DNA from 2 places in the Blautia sp. NSJ-175 genome. Region 2 is predicted to be linked to the other one. Evidence: riboswitches for the same ligand, from Rfam matches in the RefSeq annotation. Region 2 holds a riboswitch; the other holds the start of a gene.

Region 1 (8,878 bases), on a different contig from region 2:
ACCGATAGGACTTGTAAATGCCAGCCAGTCATAGGTGTGAAGCTGTCCGAATGCGTTATGAAGCGCGCTCTGGTCTGCAAGGGGAGCTGTGCGGATAGCCGGAAGCTCCAGCACCTCAGCACCCATCAGACGCAGTTTTTGTGACATGGTGGAAATGGTTTCCCTGGGTCTTGTGACCAGCACTTTATACCCTGCAAGAGGCAGCTTTTCATACCATCCGAAGGTATCCGCAAGGGAACACACCTCACCCACTACAATGATCGCCGGTGTCTCGATTCCCCGGCGCTTTACTTCCTCCTCAAGTGTGGCAACTGTGGCCACGATCCGCTTCTGCCCCGCTGTGGTTCCCTTCTGTAAAATGGCAGCCGGCATCTCTTTTTGCATACCCGCCTGCAGCAGAGAGTTACAGATATCCGGAAGCGCGGTGACGCCCATAAGAAATACCAGAGTGCCCTTCGTGCGCACAAGCGCGTCAAAATCTATGTCATAGGCCTCCCCCTGCTTTTTGTGGCCTGTGATAATGTGCAGGGAGGAACAGTAATTCCTGTGTGTCACGGGAATCCCGTTGTACGCGGGGACTGCCAAAGGTGAGGTCACTCCGGGCACCACTTCGTAGGGGATTCCCTCTTTTGTAAGAAGCTCCAGCTCCTCCCCGCCTCTTCCGAAGAGGAACGGGTCCCCGCCCTTTAGACGCACCACCCGGTAACCTTTTTTTGCCTCATCCACAAGAACCTGGTTGATCTGTTCCTGGGGCATAATATGGTGGGAGGCACGTTTTCCCACGTTGATCAGGCGCACGCCGGCCGGAATCCGGGATAATACCCCCTGCCCCACCAGGCTGTCATATACTACCACCTCTGCGTTTTTCAAGGTCTCCATGCCCTTCAGGGTAAAAAGTCCGATGTCGCCCGGGCCGGCGCCCACAAGCCAGACCTTTCCTTTGCAGTATCTATTGTCTGTTTCCTGTTCCCTGGCTGTCATATTCTCTCTTCTGCACTCCTCTCTCAGTTTCTGTGCAAGACGCACGCCCAGCTCCTCTGCTTCTTCTCTTTTCCCTTTCAGACTGCCCTTTTTATAAGCGCCTGTCTCTTCCTCGTAATAGAGTCCGGTAAGCAGGATTTCATCCCGGTCCACCACCGCGTGGGCAGCCACCGGCGAGGAACATCCGCCGTTCAAAAACCTTACAAAAGAGCGCTCTGCCAAAGCCGCACAGGTACTATCCGCGTCCCCGTAGCCGTCCAGATAAGAGTAATCCTTCCCTTTTCTGCCCTGCACGGTCAAAATGCCCTGTCCTGCTGCCGGAAGCATCTCCTCCGGCTCAAAATATCTGGAAATCCTGTGGGTAAGCCCCAGCCTTTTAAGGCCCGCCGCTGCCAGCACCAGCGCGCTGTACTCCCCGCTGTCCAGTTTCCGAAGCCGCGTCTGCACATTTCCTCTGACACTCCTGCACTCCATATCCGGGAATAATTCCCGAAGCTGCAGGGTACGCCTGAGACTGGAACAGCCGATGGGCTTTGTCCTGTCAAGCTCGGTCACTCCCTCCGGGAGCACCAGCGCATCTCTGGGGTCCTCTCTTTTTGAAAAGGCCAGAAGAGGCAGTTCATCCGGAACCTCCATGGGCATATCCTTCAGGCTGTGCACGGAAAGTTCACTTCTTCCGTCCAGAAGCGCCCGGTCCAGTTCTTTTACAAACAGTCCCTTTCCCCCCACTTTGTCAAGGGTTCGGTCCAGAATGATATCCCCTGTTGTCTTCATGGTGAGAAGCTCCGCCTTCAGTCCCTCATTGTTCTTCTCTATGTAGTCCTTCACCATTTCGCTCTGTATCACAGCAAGCCGGCTCTCCCGGCTGCCGATTACCACTGTCCTGCTGTTCATGCTCTACCTCCCGGCGTTTTCAAAAATTCTTCCACTTTTTCCCGCATCTGTCTTGTCTTTTTATGATCTTTTCCCGCCGCGTTAAATCCAATGACCACGCCATCATGGCAGATAAGTCCCGGGAAATGAAAATCACACTTGTTCTGGTCACTGGCTGTATTCACCAGTATGCCCAGACACTTGCAGGCACTGTAAATATCATCATTTACTCTGCTGTCATCTGTGGCTGCCAGAGCCAAATCCGCGTCGTACAGATCTTCCCGCCGGTATTCTTTCTGTTTCCAGATAAGCTCCCCCTTCTCTGCAAGCTCCCGGATCTCCGGCTGTACAAAAGGAGCGATCACCACCAGCTCCCCCACAAATTCCAGAAGGCTTTTGATCCTTCTGGCAGCGATCTTTCCTCCGCCGATGACCACGGCTTTTTTCTGTGTCAGGTCTGTATACAGGGGAAACAGTTTTTTCTCAGTCTTCATAAACCTTCTCCAATCCGGCCACGCACTCCATAAACGCGTCCTGTTCCAGGGAATCCCGCAGGCCGAAGATCATTTTGTTCACCACTTTTCCGGCTGCCGTGTCAATGGCTTTCAGGAGTTTTTCCCTGTCACTGTCCTCCATGGGCGTCTTTTTTAAGATTTTCAGAATCCGCGCGTTCAGATCCTCCACTGCCTCTGTCTTGATATCCTGGATTCTCGGAAATACATCGCGCCCTGAAAACCAATTATAAAATTCCGACATCTGCTCATCCAAAATGGCCCCCGCCTTCTGCATGCTGGCCCGGAGTCTTGGGGAGGCAGCATCGATCTTGAAGCTGTCAATGTCATAAAGCGTCACATTCTGCAGCTCTCCCACCTCCGGGTCAATATCTCTTGGCACAGCCAGGTCGATCAGTATCACATGATGGGGAACCTCTGCGTTTTCAAAAAGCTCTTTTGTTATGGTGCAGTTCGGGCTGGCTGTGGCGGATACCACCAGATCACATTTTGGCAGCAGTTCCATTCTGTCGCCGTAGTTGATACGCTCACACCCCTGGGGAATGGTCACAATGCCGCTCCGGTACTGACGGACGGTCACGGTCACATCAGCGCCTGCTTCTTTCAGAGCCAGTGCTGTCACCTTTCCCATCTCCCCGTTGCCGATGACCATGCAGGTTTTTCCCTGAATGGAAAATCCCTGGTTTTCCAGCCTGTCAATGGCCTGATGGATGACAGAGGTATTGGCCCTTGAAAATACCACTTCTGTCTTAACCTTCTTCGCCGCCGTCACTGCCATCCGAAAAAGCACCTCCAGCACACCGTCCGTACAGTAGGCATCCCTGGAAAGAGTCAGTGCGTCCTTCACCTGGGTAATGATCTGGTCCTCCGCCAGAATCTGGGATTTCAGGCCGCTGGTCAGATAAAACAGATGCTCCACAGCCTCCCTTCCTTCCCTTGTGATAAAATACTCCCGGTATTCCTCCTCGGGAACTTCTTTTTCTCTGCATAAAAAGCTAAGAAGGGACCCCTCCCAGTCTTCCTGCACACTGGCCCAGATCTCCATCCGGTTGCAGGTCGACAAAATAATACACCCTAAGATGTCCCTGTCTTCTTTCAGACGCTCCATAGCGCTCACCGCATTTTTTTTGGTGAAAGAAAATCTGGCCCGGACATCTACGGATGCTCTGCTGTGATCAATTCCAATCATGGAAATACTCATAGTTCCTACACTCCATATCTTTCGTTTCCGTTTTTTAGATGCCGCGGTCATAAAATATGACTGTTCCAAATCTTATACGGCACCTGCTGTTTTTTCATATTAGCACAGAATGAAAACGGGTGCAACATCTTGTTCCCCGTATACCCGGCAGGAAGATCTGGTGCCATAATAGTTTTCTGATTTTTCTTGTCGAATTCAATTGACAAAAAACTTCCGGGGAGATACAATAATCACAGAATTGAGTGTGCACAGGTGTCCGCTTTTGCGGAAGAATAGGAAAGTTGAGTTAAAAGCTCACACGGTCACGCCGCTGTGAGGGAAGAGCTGCATTTTATAATGTCACTGGGAAACTGGGAAGGCAAAATGCAGCGATGAGGCCCGAGTCAGAAGACCTGCCTGTCACAAACGATTTACACAATGGTTACGAACGATGGCCTTGTGTAAGAACAGGCGGATACGGCATTTATTCTTTGTATAAAGTCACCTGCCCCGCGTTTGTTCTTCTGATGGCCTGTCGGTATTTCTGCCGCCAGGTTTTTTTATACCCTTTTTGGCCTTTTGCCGGTTAAAGGGTAAGGCTTTATTACTCGATCAGAAGGAGGAAAAGACAAAATGAGTAAGAAACAGAAAAAAATCATTGTACTGGCAAGCATGTTCGCACTGACCTTTGGTATCGTGCCCAACGTCAGCGCCATGCACATCATGGAAGGTTATCTTCCCGGAGGGTTCTGCATCGCATGGGGTGTCATCTGCGTACCATTCCTGATCGCAGGATTCATGTCCATCAAGAAAACCCTGAATGAACACAGAAACCTGATCACTCTGCTGGCAATGTCAGGAGCATTCGTGTTCGTTATTTCATCCCTGAAAATCCCGTCTGTAACAGGAAGCTGTTCCCATATGACAGGAACCGGACTGGGTGCTATCCTTTTCGGTCCCAGCGCAGTTTCCATTCTGGGTATCATCGTACTGCTCTTCCAGGCAATCCTGCTGGCACACGGCGGACTCACCACACTGGGCGCCAATACTTTTTCCATGGCGATTGCAGGACCTTTTGTATCCTACGGAATTTTCTTCGTATGTAAAAAATGCAAGGTAAACAAGCATATTTCCATTTTCCTTGCAGCAACCCTGGGCGATTTATTTACATACTGCGTTACTGCTGTTCAGCTGGCTCTGGCTCATCATGCAGATACCACGATCATGGGAGCCATGGGAAAATTCCTGCTGATGTTTGCACCCACACAGTTATCTCTGGCAATTATCGAAGGCGTCATCACAGTTCTCATTATCATGGGTCTTGAAACCTATGCGAAACCGGAACTTCGTACCATCGGGTTTTTAAAGGGGGCAAAGTAATATGAAAAAAACAGTGATTGGATTAATAGTTGTGATTCTCTTAATTGCGTTTGTTCCGCTTTTTGCATTAAAGGATGCGGATTTCGGCGGCTCTGATGATGCCGGCAGCCAAATAGTTGAGGAAGTGGATTCCGGATTCCAGCCCATCGCGGAACCGCTCCTTGAAAAAATGCTTGGCCGCGAGCTTCCGGGCGAAGTGGAAAGTCTTCTGTTCTGCGTACAGTCTTCCATCGGAGTGGGCATTCTGGCCTTCTTTATGGGACGTTTTGTAGAAAGAAAGAAGCTGGGAAAAGGCGAATGATACTTTTCATCCGGCGAAAGGAGTAACTTATGATAACCATTGATAAGCTTTGCTATACTTCCAAGCTTAGATATGAAAATGCCGGTGAAAAGTTTGCGTTTGCGATGATTACACTTCTTTTTTGTGTAATGAGTCGTTCCATCGTGGTCGCATGCATTGTTTTAGCAGTTACAGGGATTCTCACCGTTTATAAGGGGGGAATCCCTTTTTCCCGCTATCTGCACTTTATGACTGTGCCGCTGGCTTTCTTGATTCTGAGCACCATTGCCATTGTTCTGAATGTAAAGCACGAACCGCTGGACCTGTTTGCCATCCCAATCGGGAGCTTATATCTCACAGGAAGTCTGGATGCCCTGCTCTACGCTCTGCAGTTGATCCTGACGGCACTTTCCGCAGTCTCCTGCCTGTATTTTCTGTCCATGACAACACCTATGCCGGACATCTTAAATGTACTGGGAAAGCTCCACTGTCCCAAACTGATGATCGAGCTTATGCTGCTCATCTACCGGTTCATCTTCGTGCTGCTGGACACTGCGTATTATATTTCCACATCACAGAACAGCCGCCTTGGAAACAGGGATTACAGGACAAGCTTAAAGTCCTTCGGCTCCCTTGGCTCTGTTTTGATGATTCGGGCAGTAAAGCGCTCCAATGCCCTCTACAGTGCCATGGAAGCACGCTGCTATGACGGCACCATCCATGTTTTGAATGAAACCTATCCTCCTAAGAAAAAAGTGATTGTGTGGATTGTTTTATTTGAAATCTTTTTATTTTCCATCATGATCTGGAGGAGGTTCTTCACATGAACAATGACATTATACTGAAAGCAGAGAATTTATATTTTTCTTATGACGATGAAAATTCCCATTCGTTAAACGGTCTCAGTCTGGAAATCAAACGCGGACAAAAAGTTGCGTTTATGGGTTCCAACGGTTCCGGAAAATCCACTTTCTTTTTATGCTGCAACGGCATTCACCGTCCCTCCTCCGGTACCCTGTACTTTGACGGAGAACCGGTCACCTATGACAAGAAGGGGCTCTTAAAACTGCGCAGCAAGGTAGGAATCGTATTCCAGGACCCTGACAACCAGCTCTTCTCAGCCAGTGTATACCAGGAAATCTCCTTTGGCATCCTGAATCTGGGTGTGTCCGAGGAGGATGCAAAAAAAGAGGTGGAGGAGGTTATTGATCATCTGGAGATCACACCTTTCCGCCACAAGCCTACCCACTCCCTAAGCGGAGGGCAGAAAAAACAGGTCTCGATTGCAGACATCCTTGTTATGCATCCGGATATTATCATTTTAGATGAACCGGCAGCGGCTCTGGACCCCAAACACACCACCATGGTCAACCACATCGTCAATCGTCTGACAGAGGCCGGGATCACCGTCCTCATGGCCACCCATGATGTGAATTATGCCTATGAGTGGGCAGATGAGATCATGCTTTTTCATGAGGGAAAGGTTCTCATGCACGGCACCCCTGCTGATGTATTCAGCAACAAGGCAGTCCTCGCCCGGACGAACCTGGAACCGCCTGCTGTTCTGGAGCTGTTTGACAGTCTGTGTATGAAGGGTATTTTAAAGCCCACACTGCCTGTCCCCAAAAATCTGAAGACTCTGGAAAAATACATCGCAGATGTCAATATGAATACTACACATTACGGAGGAATATCACCAGTGAACACAGAGACAAAGAAAGCAATCCTGGCAGTCAGCTTCGGCACCAGCCATGAGGACACCAGAAAGGTCACCATTGACGCCATTGAAGATTCCATGAGACAGGCATTTCCCGAATACCCTGTCTACCGGGCATGGACCAGCAAAATGATCATACGGAAGCTGAAAAACCGTGACAACATTATTGTCCCCACAGTAAAGGAGGCCATGGAGCAGATGGCAGCCGACGGCATCACGGATGTGCTGGTACAGCCCACCCATGTGATCAACGGCATTGAAAATGACCGAATGAAGGAGGACGCCCTCTCCTTCCGGGATTCCTTCCACTCCATTTCTTTCGGAGATCCGCTGCTCACCACAGAGGATGACAGCCATAAAGTGATCGCTGCCATCGCCCGGGAATTTTCCCATATTACAAAGGATCAGGCACTGGTATTCATGGGACACGGCACCACACATTTTGCCAACTCCATCTATGCGGCTCTTGATTACACGTTCAAGGATAAAGGCTACCACAATTTCTTCCTTGGGACCGTGGAAGCCTATCCTTCCATGGAAAGCCTGAAAAAAATGGTGAAGGCTTACCGGCCAAAGGAAGTAGTTCTGGCTCCCTTTATGATCGTGGCAGGGGACCACGCGAAAAATGATATGGCAGGAGATGACCCGGAATCCTGGTACAGCCAGTTTAAAGACGAGGGATATGAAGTGAAGACCGTGTTAAAAGGTCTCGGTGAATATGAAGGCATACGCAGTCTCTTTATTGACCACATCCGTGCGATTGACAGATAAATATGTCTCCGACAGCCATTCAGGCATCGGAGCTGTTGCCAAAAAGGCCATGAAGCAGAAAGCTGCTCTTCTGCTCCATGGCCTTTTTATATTGTTATTCATATATCTCAACTTCGGAGATACAGTTGTCATTCCATCTGTCTCCTTCATATCCGCTTTTGATATAAAGGGATACATAGGAAGCTTCCACGGGTTCATCAAAGGACAGACAGAACGCTTTCATCTCATCAGAGAACTCCACATCCTTTTTCTGGGAATCGCCCACGCTGATGGTCAGGGACGCGGGTCTGGCATTTGCCTCCCACATGTTTTCACTTCTCCAGTTGCCCAGGTAAAGCACCATGTACTGCACTTTGCGGGCTTTGTCAAAATCCAGCCGGATGCCGGTGCCTTCGCCCAGTCCGTCTTCTCCCTCCTGCCAGGAGGAAGCAGTGTCACCATCCACAGCGCTGGCTGCACTGTAATCATATTTTTCGGAGGACTGCTGGGAATTCTGGTCAGCGGATGCAATGGAAACCTTCTGGAATTTTGAAAAGTCAATGCTGTCTGCATCCACCTGTTTAAAATATTCCTGTTTCTTTTCCTCTTTCTTCTCTTCCTTTTTTTCTTCCTTAGGCTTTTCTTCCTTCTCCGGCTCTTTGTCCTTATCTTTCTTGTCAGCATCTGCAGCACCGCTGTCCTTCTTGCCGGCATCTTTATCTGCCTCTTCGCCGCTGTCTGTGTCCTTGTTGGCTGCATCCTGCTTATTCTCTGTATTCTGCGCCTGCGCACCGGACGTTTTGTCTTCCGGCTCTATCTTGGCATAGTATGCCTTCTTCTCCTCATCCATCTGCTGCATGGTGCGCACACCCCACAGAATGCCGATCAGAAGACATACGATCAAAATACAACCGGATATGAGCCAGATGGGACTCTTTTTCTCAGGCTCTCCCCGATGTTTTTCTTTTTTTGGCTTGTTCGCAGCAGATTTCTGTGCCTGACTGACCAGATTTTCAAAAGGAAGTTCCTCTGTGTCTGCAGAGTCTGAATCCATAATATCTGCATCACTGTATTCTGCGTCAGAATCCTCTGTGCTTACGGGGTCCGCTGCTTTGTAATCTGTCTCCTCATGATCCGTATTTTCGGAATCTGCTGCGCTGTTATCTATATTATGGTCTGCTATTACAGCATCCGCTGCTTTAACA
Region 2 (8,878 bases):
CAGTCAGCGGTAAAATAGGTTGCCACTTTATCTTCCGCTACCACCGGCCATGCCTCGTCCTGTGTCTCCCAGGCATACATCATTCCGTTTTGCTGCATTTGGACATAATCCATGACAATGTTTTTAAATTCATCTGTGATATTCAGTTTGCCGTTTTCGTCCACATAGTCCAGACCGGCAGCGCGCAGAAGTAAAACAATCTCGTCAAGTTCGCCGCCCATTGACATATCCTTTGTTGCCGAAATATAAATATCATGTTTTGCAAATTCCTCTGCTGCAGCTTTATATTCCTCCCATGTGGTTGGAATTTCAATATTATATTCCTCAAATAAATCTTTTCTGTATGCCATAGTCACCGGACACAGAGCATGCTCCAGGCCGTAATAATGTCCATCATAAGCATACAGGTCCAAGCGGTTCTTGACCATCTTATCCGTTACATCGTCCCGCTCCATAAATTCGTCAAGAGGATAATAGCACATCTGCTCCTCGGACATAAAGCGTGAGAAAAACCCCTGTTCCTGATCTACCAAATCGGGGGCTCCTTCTCCCCCGGATGCATTGATCACTGCCAAACGTTCAGAAAGCGCATCTGTTGTCATGATCTCAATGGTAAAATTAACATCCGGATGTTCCTTCTTATATTCCTCTGTCACCCATCTGAAATATTCCGCATGTGGTTCTGCAAATGCCCATATTACAATATCATCTGAATTCGTATCTGTTACTGTCTCTGTATCTCCCCCTGTACCTGTATCCGCCTGATTTTCCTTCCCCCCATTATCTGTCTCTTCGCTTGTGCCGCCGCATCCGGTTAAAATTGTAGTCATCAGCATTGCCGTTCCCAAAAACATCGCCATTTTTTTCATAGTTTTTCCCCACTTTCCTCTCCAAAACGAGACCTATTTCGTATTCTTGAAATCTTCAACTGCCTGAAACATTGCCAGCATATTCTCTGCACTTGTAGGACTTTGTATATTGTGCGTTGTATTAAATATAAATCCGCCGCCCTTTGAAAATAGTTCCAGGCGTTCTCTTACCTCCTGATATACTTCATCCGGTGTACCGAAAGGCAGAGTATGCTGTGTATCAATACCTCCACCCCAGAAAACAAACTTATCGCCCCACTCTTCCTTCAGGATCTTACCATTCATTCCCTTGGCTGAGAGCTGAACAGGATTCAGAATATCCATTCCTGCTTCGTAAAAGTCCTGTAAAAATGTCATGACTGCGCCGCATGTATGATAAAATGTTTTCCAATTTGTATTTTTGTGCACCCAGTCATTGATTCTTTTATAATACGGTTTGTAAAACTCTCTAAACGAATCCAATGACATAAACGGCCCGTTCTGAGTTCCAAAGTCTGTCCCTGATATGTAAATCACCTGGATTTTGTCGCCGCAGGCCTGGCGGATCAATTCTGCATTTTTTAGTCCCGTCTCCACCTGCATCTCAAAAATCTCATGGATATAGTCCGGACATACATGATGTGCCATCATAAAATCTGACAGGTTCCTGATTCCTTTCGGATATTTCACATTCGGTCCGGGAACCGTTGCAAAATCACCTATTGAGGCTATGGCACCGCTGTAAACAATTCCGTAATCTGTATTGTTATAGTAGTAGTCACACTGCCGTTTCAGTTCATCCAGCTGTTCATCTGTAATGACAGCAAAGTCATCCTTAAAATCCACCCGCGCACTGTCTGTGTCTTCATCAAACTCGATATTTCCTCTGGTAATGTTGTCAAAGAAAAATCCCCCTTTTGGCATCATACCGGATGGCGGTACGCTTAAATCCCCCTGGGGATACAGATATGTACGACCTGTCTCATCTACTGTGGTATTAAAATTCAAGGGAACATCAACTGCAAGACCGGACTGCAATACCCAGGGCTTACGGCCCGAATTGGAAAATCCGAACATGTTCATGCCTGTGGATACTTCCACACAGTCAAGATGCAGTTTCTGACGAACATCCTCTTCCACTTCCCCCAATAACTGAAGAGGTTCGTTGATCTTTACTCTTTTTTCCTCCAGGCCCAGTGCCCTCCTTAACCGGTCAAGAGCATTTGCATTGATTCCGGTAATTGGTGTCGCCCCCATATCTACGACCACTTCTTCCGGCTCAATATGATTCAGTGTCTGATTCAGCCTTTCTCTGCTGGTTGCCATTTTTCTTCCTCCTCCAATGTAGTTCATCAAAGAATTTTACTATCTCGAGTTTCATAAAACCCTTTGAAATTTATTAGTAAAAGCATACGCTTAAAACTAATCTTTTCTTTCGTGTCCGTGCACGATAAAGGTTAAATTTTTTCTCTTTACCCTTGATCGGATAAAGAGAAACTTTCATAAGTTATATTTTGTTGCTATAAATATATGCGTCTTTACTGTAGATTCCTTTGGTTTTGTGCCATATAAAAGATAACGCCCTAAAATTTCAACTCCCAGAAATCCCTGCCTGAAGGGCTCCTGACAAATGGTGGCTGAGACAACACCGGATTTCAAATTTTCCCGCACAATATCCGTAAGGTCATACGTTATTATACGGAGCTTTCTTCCGCATTCCGACTCACGGACGGCCTTTATACCACCCTCCACACCTGCTGATGCAAAACAGATCGTAGTCAGTTCAGGCTTCTCTTTCAGCAGCGCTTTCACCTGTTCATATGATTTCTGGTCATCGTCGTCATTCTCAATAACTGCTTCCACTGTTATATTACTGTAATCTCTTTTCAGGGTTTTCTTTATTCCCCTGAGACGCTGCTCCTGTGCCATGACCATACTGGAACCGATGATCAGGGCGACATGTTCCTCGAATCCATTGCTCATCATACCCAGCAGTTCACCTGCCACACATCCGCTGGTTATATAATCGCACCCCACATACGCAAGATGTTTTACACTGGATATGTCTGTATTTATAGTTACTACCGGTATATTTGCGTCTTCCAATTCCTGGATCTTCTGTGCCACATTTGGGGAATTAACCGGAGTTATTACAAGACCGGATATTTTTTCTGCCAGAAGTCCATCTATTTCTTTTAGTAAAAGGTCCGCGTCAAACCCTTTAATCTTTCTGACAATATTCTGTATTCCAAAATGCCCCATTTCCTCCAGTGCGTTGTTGACACCATTGATAACATCATTAAAAAATGGATTGCCCTCCGAACAAAGAATTACGCCTATTGTCTTAGTATATCTTTTATTTGCCAGTGTTCTGGCTGCCATATCGGGCTTATACCCCAGCTCGTCTGCTATTTTTATGATTCTTTCCGCTACCTGCGGATTTACACCCGGTCTGTGATTTAAGGCCCGGTCCACTGTCCCTCTTGATACATTCGCTGCTTCTGCGACTTCTCGGATTGTAACTTTCATGGTTTCTCCTACACCGTGTCCGTGCACGTTTAATAATTGTATTATAATCTATACAATCGCTTTTGGCAATTGTCTATAATATGCGAAATTTGTCATTAAATTTTGTGAATATTTACTAACTTTTGGGAATGCTCTGTCTCAATCAGCAGATATGATACAAAACACATTAAAAAAATGGTACTCCATTTACGAAGTACCATCTAATATTCATATATTTATCAGTCCGGACTGCTCCGTATCTGACCTTCTCTGCAATCCGTTATTCTTTATTTTTTATCAAAAAGATACATACTAAAAAACGAAACCACATCCCCATTCCACTGCATATTCATATTGCAGTGTTTCGCCATCTTCGCCGCATCTATACAATACGCAGACAGACAGGAAAAACGATTCTGCTCCTGCACGCATGGTTTTCCTTCCGGCATATTACATGCGTCGCACAGGTTGCAGGGTCCGCACATGACGAACATGCCGTCCTTATCCAGTCCTCTTCTCTTGAGTTCTTCTACTGTGCGCAGTGTCATCCGGGTGTGTATCTTCTTGATCTGTTTTGTCTCCGCATCATCAAAGATGTTGTTAACAGGTGTTCTGGACTGGAAAACTACCGCCCGGCGGTACTGCATAACTCTGTTCTCCATCTCTTCGGGGGTTCCGCAGTAGGGTGGACATCCATAGTTATTGCCATAATTTCCACAGTCGTTCTGTTCGCAGAACTTGCGGAACTCATGTTCAAATTCTAAATCTTCCGTGTTCATTACGGCGGCTTTCGCAAACCCCGCATCCTCAGCGACTGCAATCAAATCTTCTTCACGCATATTACTGATTCTCCCTTCTGAATCCCTCCGGTCTGTCTCGCACGGACACTCTGCCGGCTGTCCCTGTCATAAATAAAGCTGCTGACAGGCAGTTATCCCGCAGCAGCTTCTAACACTATTTCCTTTACCTGCAGGAGGCCCATGAGCGGATGATGTCAGACCAATCTATACATTTGGGGTGCGGAGGATAAAACATATAGAAACAAAATCGTCTCTTGGGCTCCTCCTGCTTTTCATGGATGCATAAATTCCTCACACAGGTTCCTGTTTCGTTCACGTTCTAAGCAGGCATTCCATATCAAATAACATAATGGATGGAAAACTTTCTTCGGAAGTCTCAACCTTTTACTCATCCAAGCAGGTTTCCTGACTCACGGATCTTCGTTCGGCGCTCCTTCTCATATAATCTCTTATACAATGGACTTATGCGCTTCGCTCCCCGCTCACAGTGACCGGATCGTCCAGGACTTACACCTGATTCCCTTTTCACCAGGATTTTCTAAAAGAGGGCAAAACTAAATCCTGATGCACTTGGCAAGCTGATATGGAATTTATACACATGATTACTTTAGCACAATGGCCGGTATCTGTCAATTCCTCCGGCTCATATTCTTTCTTTAATCGCAAAAATAATATGATCCATGAGAACAGCATCCTCTCCCATACGGGGACTGTCCATCCCGAATGCACACAGAAGCTTCCTCTCCGCATCCAGCACTTCCCTTTCCTTCAGCATCCCCCACTCCCTCTCATCCAGCAGATGCGCTTCAAGAGCGGCCCATGAAACTGCATCTCCGCAGCCTGCCCACTCTTCTGCCTGCCGCTTAAAATCCGCCTGTTCTGACGGCTCTATGACGCCTGTCTCCACAGCACGGGAGGCTGCCGCATCTGCCGTTATGCAGAATCTCTCCAGCCTTCGGAAGACATTGTGCTGCATCCTGGCGCCTGCGCCAGTCTGCAGAAACAGGGATTCCATCACAGCCTCTTTCACCGCACATCCTATCATTTCTCCTATTTTGCTGTGTGCGCCCGTCTCCGTGATCTTAAAATCAGACTCCATGTCAGCCACAATGATCGTGCCGTCTGTACCGGAACCCGTGGCAAGCCCGTGGGAATATCTGCTGGCTATGCACAGCTCCTGGATCGCGGCTGTTTTTGCCTCTGTACAGGTTATCAGGGCCTTGGCAATGGCCCCGTCTGTCAGGTCCGCATTCAGGAAAATCATAAGATTGATCGTTCCCAGTGTATGCCTGCATTCCCCGTCCAGATCCACCCAGACCCCGTCCTTCTCGTACCAGGATGCCCGGTCCCCTGCACGCCCGGCGTTGACTTCAATACCGCCTGTTGCGATCACGCTGACGGCAATATCCCTGTACTGTGTCCTGACATAAGAGGCATTTTTCATAGAGGCGGCTGTCATAATACCTGATGACGAGTCCGCTGACAAACCTATGATGCTGTCAGAGACATAACGCATATGACTTTCATAGGTCCCTCCCTCAAGCCGTATCTCCTTTTCCCCCTCCTGTCCGCCGTCATAATTATATACAGCTTTTAAGTCTGTCCTCAATCCCCCGTTCTGGGGCGAAGTGCTCAGAACCTTCCTTTTTCCTCCGAAAACCGCGGCAATATATTTTTCATCTCTATAGAGTTTATCCCCTTTGCCGGGCAGAAACCTTTTATCCTGCATCATATATCTTTTCCTTTTCGCCGTCCTTATACTTTTTAATCCTTCTGTACCCCGTGAATGACAAGCCTTACGGATGCGTCACTGGTACAGGTGGCCAGGGTCACCACTTTATCCCTGATCGTCACTTCCACGCCCAGCTTCTCTTCTGAAGCGTCCAGTATGGTCTGCAGGAACTGCTGATGCGCCTGCTCGTTTTCAAACTTGATCTGGAATGCCATATCTTTTTTTGTGGCGTTGGCATCATGATAGGAGAATATCCGGTATCTGCTCCAGCCATCCGCTGTATAGATCCAGAAATACGGATTCTCTTTGACGGTCCCCTCATCCCGTATATTCTTCATACTGCCGAACATGGAGCCATCCCTCATGTTGTGGCCGAAGATGAAGGTATTTGCATCTGAAAAATCCTTATTTCCGTACGCATCCAGAAAAATACTTCCCACCGCGTTCTTATCCCCGGAAAATGTATGCTTGATATAATATGTATTATCCTCATCCTGCATGACCGGATAGTTAATGCCAAGAGCCGGGTAATAGAGCCAGGCCACCGTGTCCGGATTCTCCTTCTGAAGAGACTTCAGATCCACCTGCACATCCGGAACCTCCGGAACATCCGCATCCCCGTCATCCTTCTTCGGATCAGCCGAAACATCCTCTGCCTGATCCATACCGGCAGTCTTCTGCACCCGGGCATATTCCTCCCCGGCCCGTTTATACTGCTTCTGCAGGGATATCATATTGAAGACTCCATAGGCGATGATGCATACCGCACACAGTATCACAATATTCAGAATCCTGTTTTTTTTCTTTTTATCCGCAGACTTTACGTCTTCCGCTTCTTTCTCTTCCGTCCTTTTCTCTTCTGTCATACTCTACTCCTCAATCAAACCGTATTTTATTTTGATTCTCTCCAGCTTCTCGATCATGGGTTTACTGGCGAGCAGAAGAAAGATAACCGTTGCCGCCCCGTGCACCATGTCCACCGGCAGCCCTGATATATAGATAGCCAGAAGGTTCCTCTTCGTTATGGCATAGGAGGACATAAGCAGCGACACCGGGTTCATGATTCCTCCGTAAATAAACAGGGCTGCCCAGAAACCAAAGATACAGAGAGAAACCTTCCTGGCCTTCAGCCATCCTTTCTGGAACAGTATTCCGGCCAGAAACCCGATGATACCCATGGAGAACATCTGCCAGGGCGTCCATGGCCCCTGCCCAAACAGCATATTTGACACCAGCATGGAAAGTGCCCCTACCAAAAATCCGGACTCGGCCCCAAAACACACTGCCGATATGATCACAAACGCCATGACCGGCTTAAAACTGGGTACCATGAAAAATGCCGCCCTGCCGGCCACCGCTATGGCCGTGAGCACTGCGATGATCAACACTTCCCTGGCCTGGGGCCTTCGGCTTTCAAAGGTCAGAAAAAACGGTATCATAGAATAGAACACAATGAACAGACTGATCAGGAGATATTTCCTGTCATTGAAAAAATGTATCCCCACCCATATGGTCACAGGTATCATGACCACGATCAGAAATATAGCCGCCAGAGTCCTGGGCGGCAGTTTCCCCTTATTCTTCGGGACAGCCATCAAGTCACTGTATTCCAGATAATTAAGTTTCTCCTTTCCCTGAGGCTCCTCCCAAAAATCCGTGTCCACGGAGTCTGCACTCTTCTCATCCCAAAACACATCCAGAAAATCATCTAATTTATCATCCCGCAGCATACTGTTCACCTCCTGACGTATGCATCCACTCCTGCAACCACATCCTCCACGGTCACCGCGTCAGGAAAGAACTGTCGTGACATACGGTTTGCAGCGGTTGTATAGAAACTGTTTCCCGCAAAAAATTCTTTTGCCGGTTTATTTGTCACCACATTTCCCTCAAAGAACAGACCCACCCGGTCCGCGTACTGCGCACAGAATTCCACATCATGAGAAATGAGAAGAATGGTAACACCATGTTCTGTCAGCTTTCGCAGGATTTCTCCCAGTTCTTTTTTATAGTGGTTGTCTATCCCCTTCGTAGGCTCATCCATGAGCAGGATCCTGGGGCGCAGCAGCAGCACCTTTGCAAGTGCCAGCCGCTGCTGTTCTCCGCCGCTCAGATCATAGGGATGACGGTCTAAAAGGTCCGCCAGCTTTGTCAGGGACACAATTCCCGCAACAGCATCTCTCTTGCTCATTTCTATGGAAAAAGCGTCGCTCCTTTTTTCTTTTTTTCCGTCAATCATTTCATACAGATCGTCCCGCACTGTCTTCTTCACAAAAAGACTCTGGGGATTCTGGGGCATTACGCCGAGGAAGCCGTGATACAGCTCATTATCCGTGTATTTATCTATGCTCTTCCCCTCCAGCCATATTTTCCCTCTGTACGGGTGGCGGATACGGGCGATCAGATTCATGGTGGTACTTTTGCCGGTGCCGTTGCCGCCCACCAGCGCGAAGATTTCCCGTTTCCTTACATCCAGGGAAAGTCCCTTCACCACATCGGGCAGCTCACGCTCATAGCGGAACCAGATATCTCTGAGACGTATTTCCGGTACTTCCTTCTCTGAAAATACATGGGTTCTCTTCCTGACGGATTCTGTCTCATGATGAACGGATTCTGTTTCCCTGCCGTTTCCGCCTATGTTTTCTTCACACTCTGCGGCCTTTAGCTGAAGGTCTTCAAGCTCCTTTTCCAGCCATCTCCTTCCCTGCCTTACGGTCAGGGGACACTCCCGGCTGCTCTCCACCCCGGCATATACCTGCATAGGCGTGGGCATGGAAAGAAACATATCATGCCCCAGCTCCTTGAGTTTCCGCCCTATCTCTGAGGGCGTGCCGTCAGCAATCATTCTGCCGCCATCCATGACATATACCTGGTCTGCCCAGGGGATCACATCCTCCAGGCGGTGTTCTGTAAGAATAACCGTGGTTCCCACATCCCTGTTGATCTTCCTCACTGTCTCCAGAAAATCCGAGGCTGCTATGGGGTCAAGC

What was found. Region 2 has a riboswitch for cobalamin ahead of MUB35_RS04445 (DUF2284 domain-containing protein). Riboswitches for the same ligand answer to the same signal wherever they lie in the genome.
Region 1: another riboswitch for cobalamin. It lies ahead of MUB35_RS21045 (energy-coupling factor ABC transporter permease); the one in region 2 lies ahead of MUB35_RS04445 (DUF2284 domain-containing protein).

Annotation. Positions count from the first base shown of each region.
Region 1 covers NZ_JALIFQ010000015.1:108,270-117,147, forward strand. The annotation lists gene cobA (uroporphyrinogen-III C-methyltransferase) at 1-981, opposite strand, end outside; partial or broken gene hemC (hydroxymethylbilane synthase) at 1,012-1,875, opposite strand; gene MUB35_RS21035 (precorrin-2 dehydrogenase/sirohydrochlorin ferrochelatase family protein) at 1,872-2,348, opposite strand; gene hemA (glutamyl-tRNA reductase) at 2,338-3,567, opposite strand; cobalamin riboswitch at 3,801-3,981, shown strand; gene MUB35_RS21045 (energy-coupling factor ABC transporter permease) at 4,180-4,926, shown strand; gene MUB35_RS21050 (energy-coupling factor ABC transporter substrate-binding protein) at 4,928-5,227, shown strand; gene cbiQ (cobalt ECF transporter T component CbiQ) at 5,257-6,033, shown strand; partial or broken gene MUB35_RS30890 (energy-coupling factor ABC transporter ATP-binding protein) at 6,030-6,632, shown strand; gene MUB35_RS30895 (sirohydrochlorin cobaltochelatase) at 6,906-7,694, shown strand; gene MUB35_RS21070 (NADase-type glycan-binding domain-containing protein) at 7,789-8,878, opposite strand, start outside.
Region 2 covers NZ_JALIFQ010000002.1:188,870-197,747, forward strand. The annotation lists gene MUB35_RS04430 (ABC transporter substrate-binding protein) at 1-869, opposite strand, end outside; gene MUB35_RS04435 (uroporphyrinogen decarboxylase family protein) at 903-2,174, opposite strand; gene MUB35_RS04440 (LacI family DNA-binding transcriptional regulator) at 2,349-3,377, opposite strand; gene MUB35_RS04445 (DUF2284 domain-containing protein) at 3,644-4,195, opposite strand; cobalamin riboswitch at 4,535-4,725, opposite strand; gene MUB35_RS04450 (adenosylcobinamide amidohydrolase) at 4,800-5,888, opposite strand; gene srtB (class B sortase) at 5,921-6,754, opposite strand; gene MUB35_RS04460 (ECF transporter S component) at 6,758-7,618, opposite strand; gene MUB35_RS04465 (ABC transporter ATP-binding protein) at 7,624-8,878, opposite strand, start outside.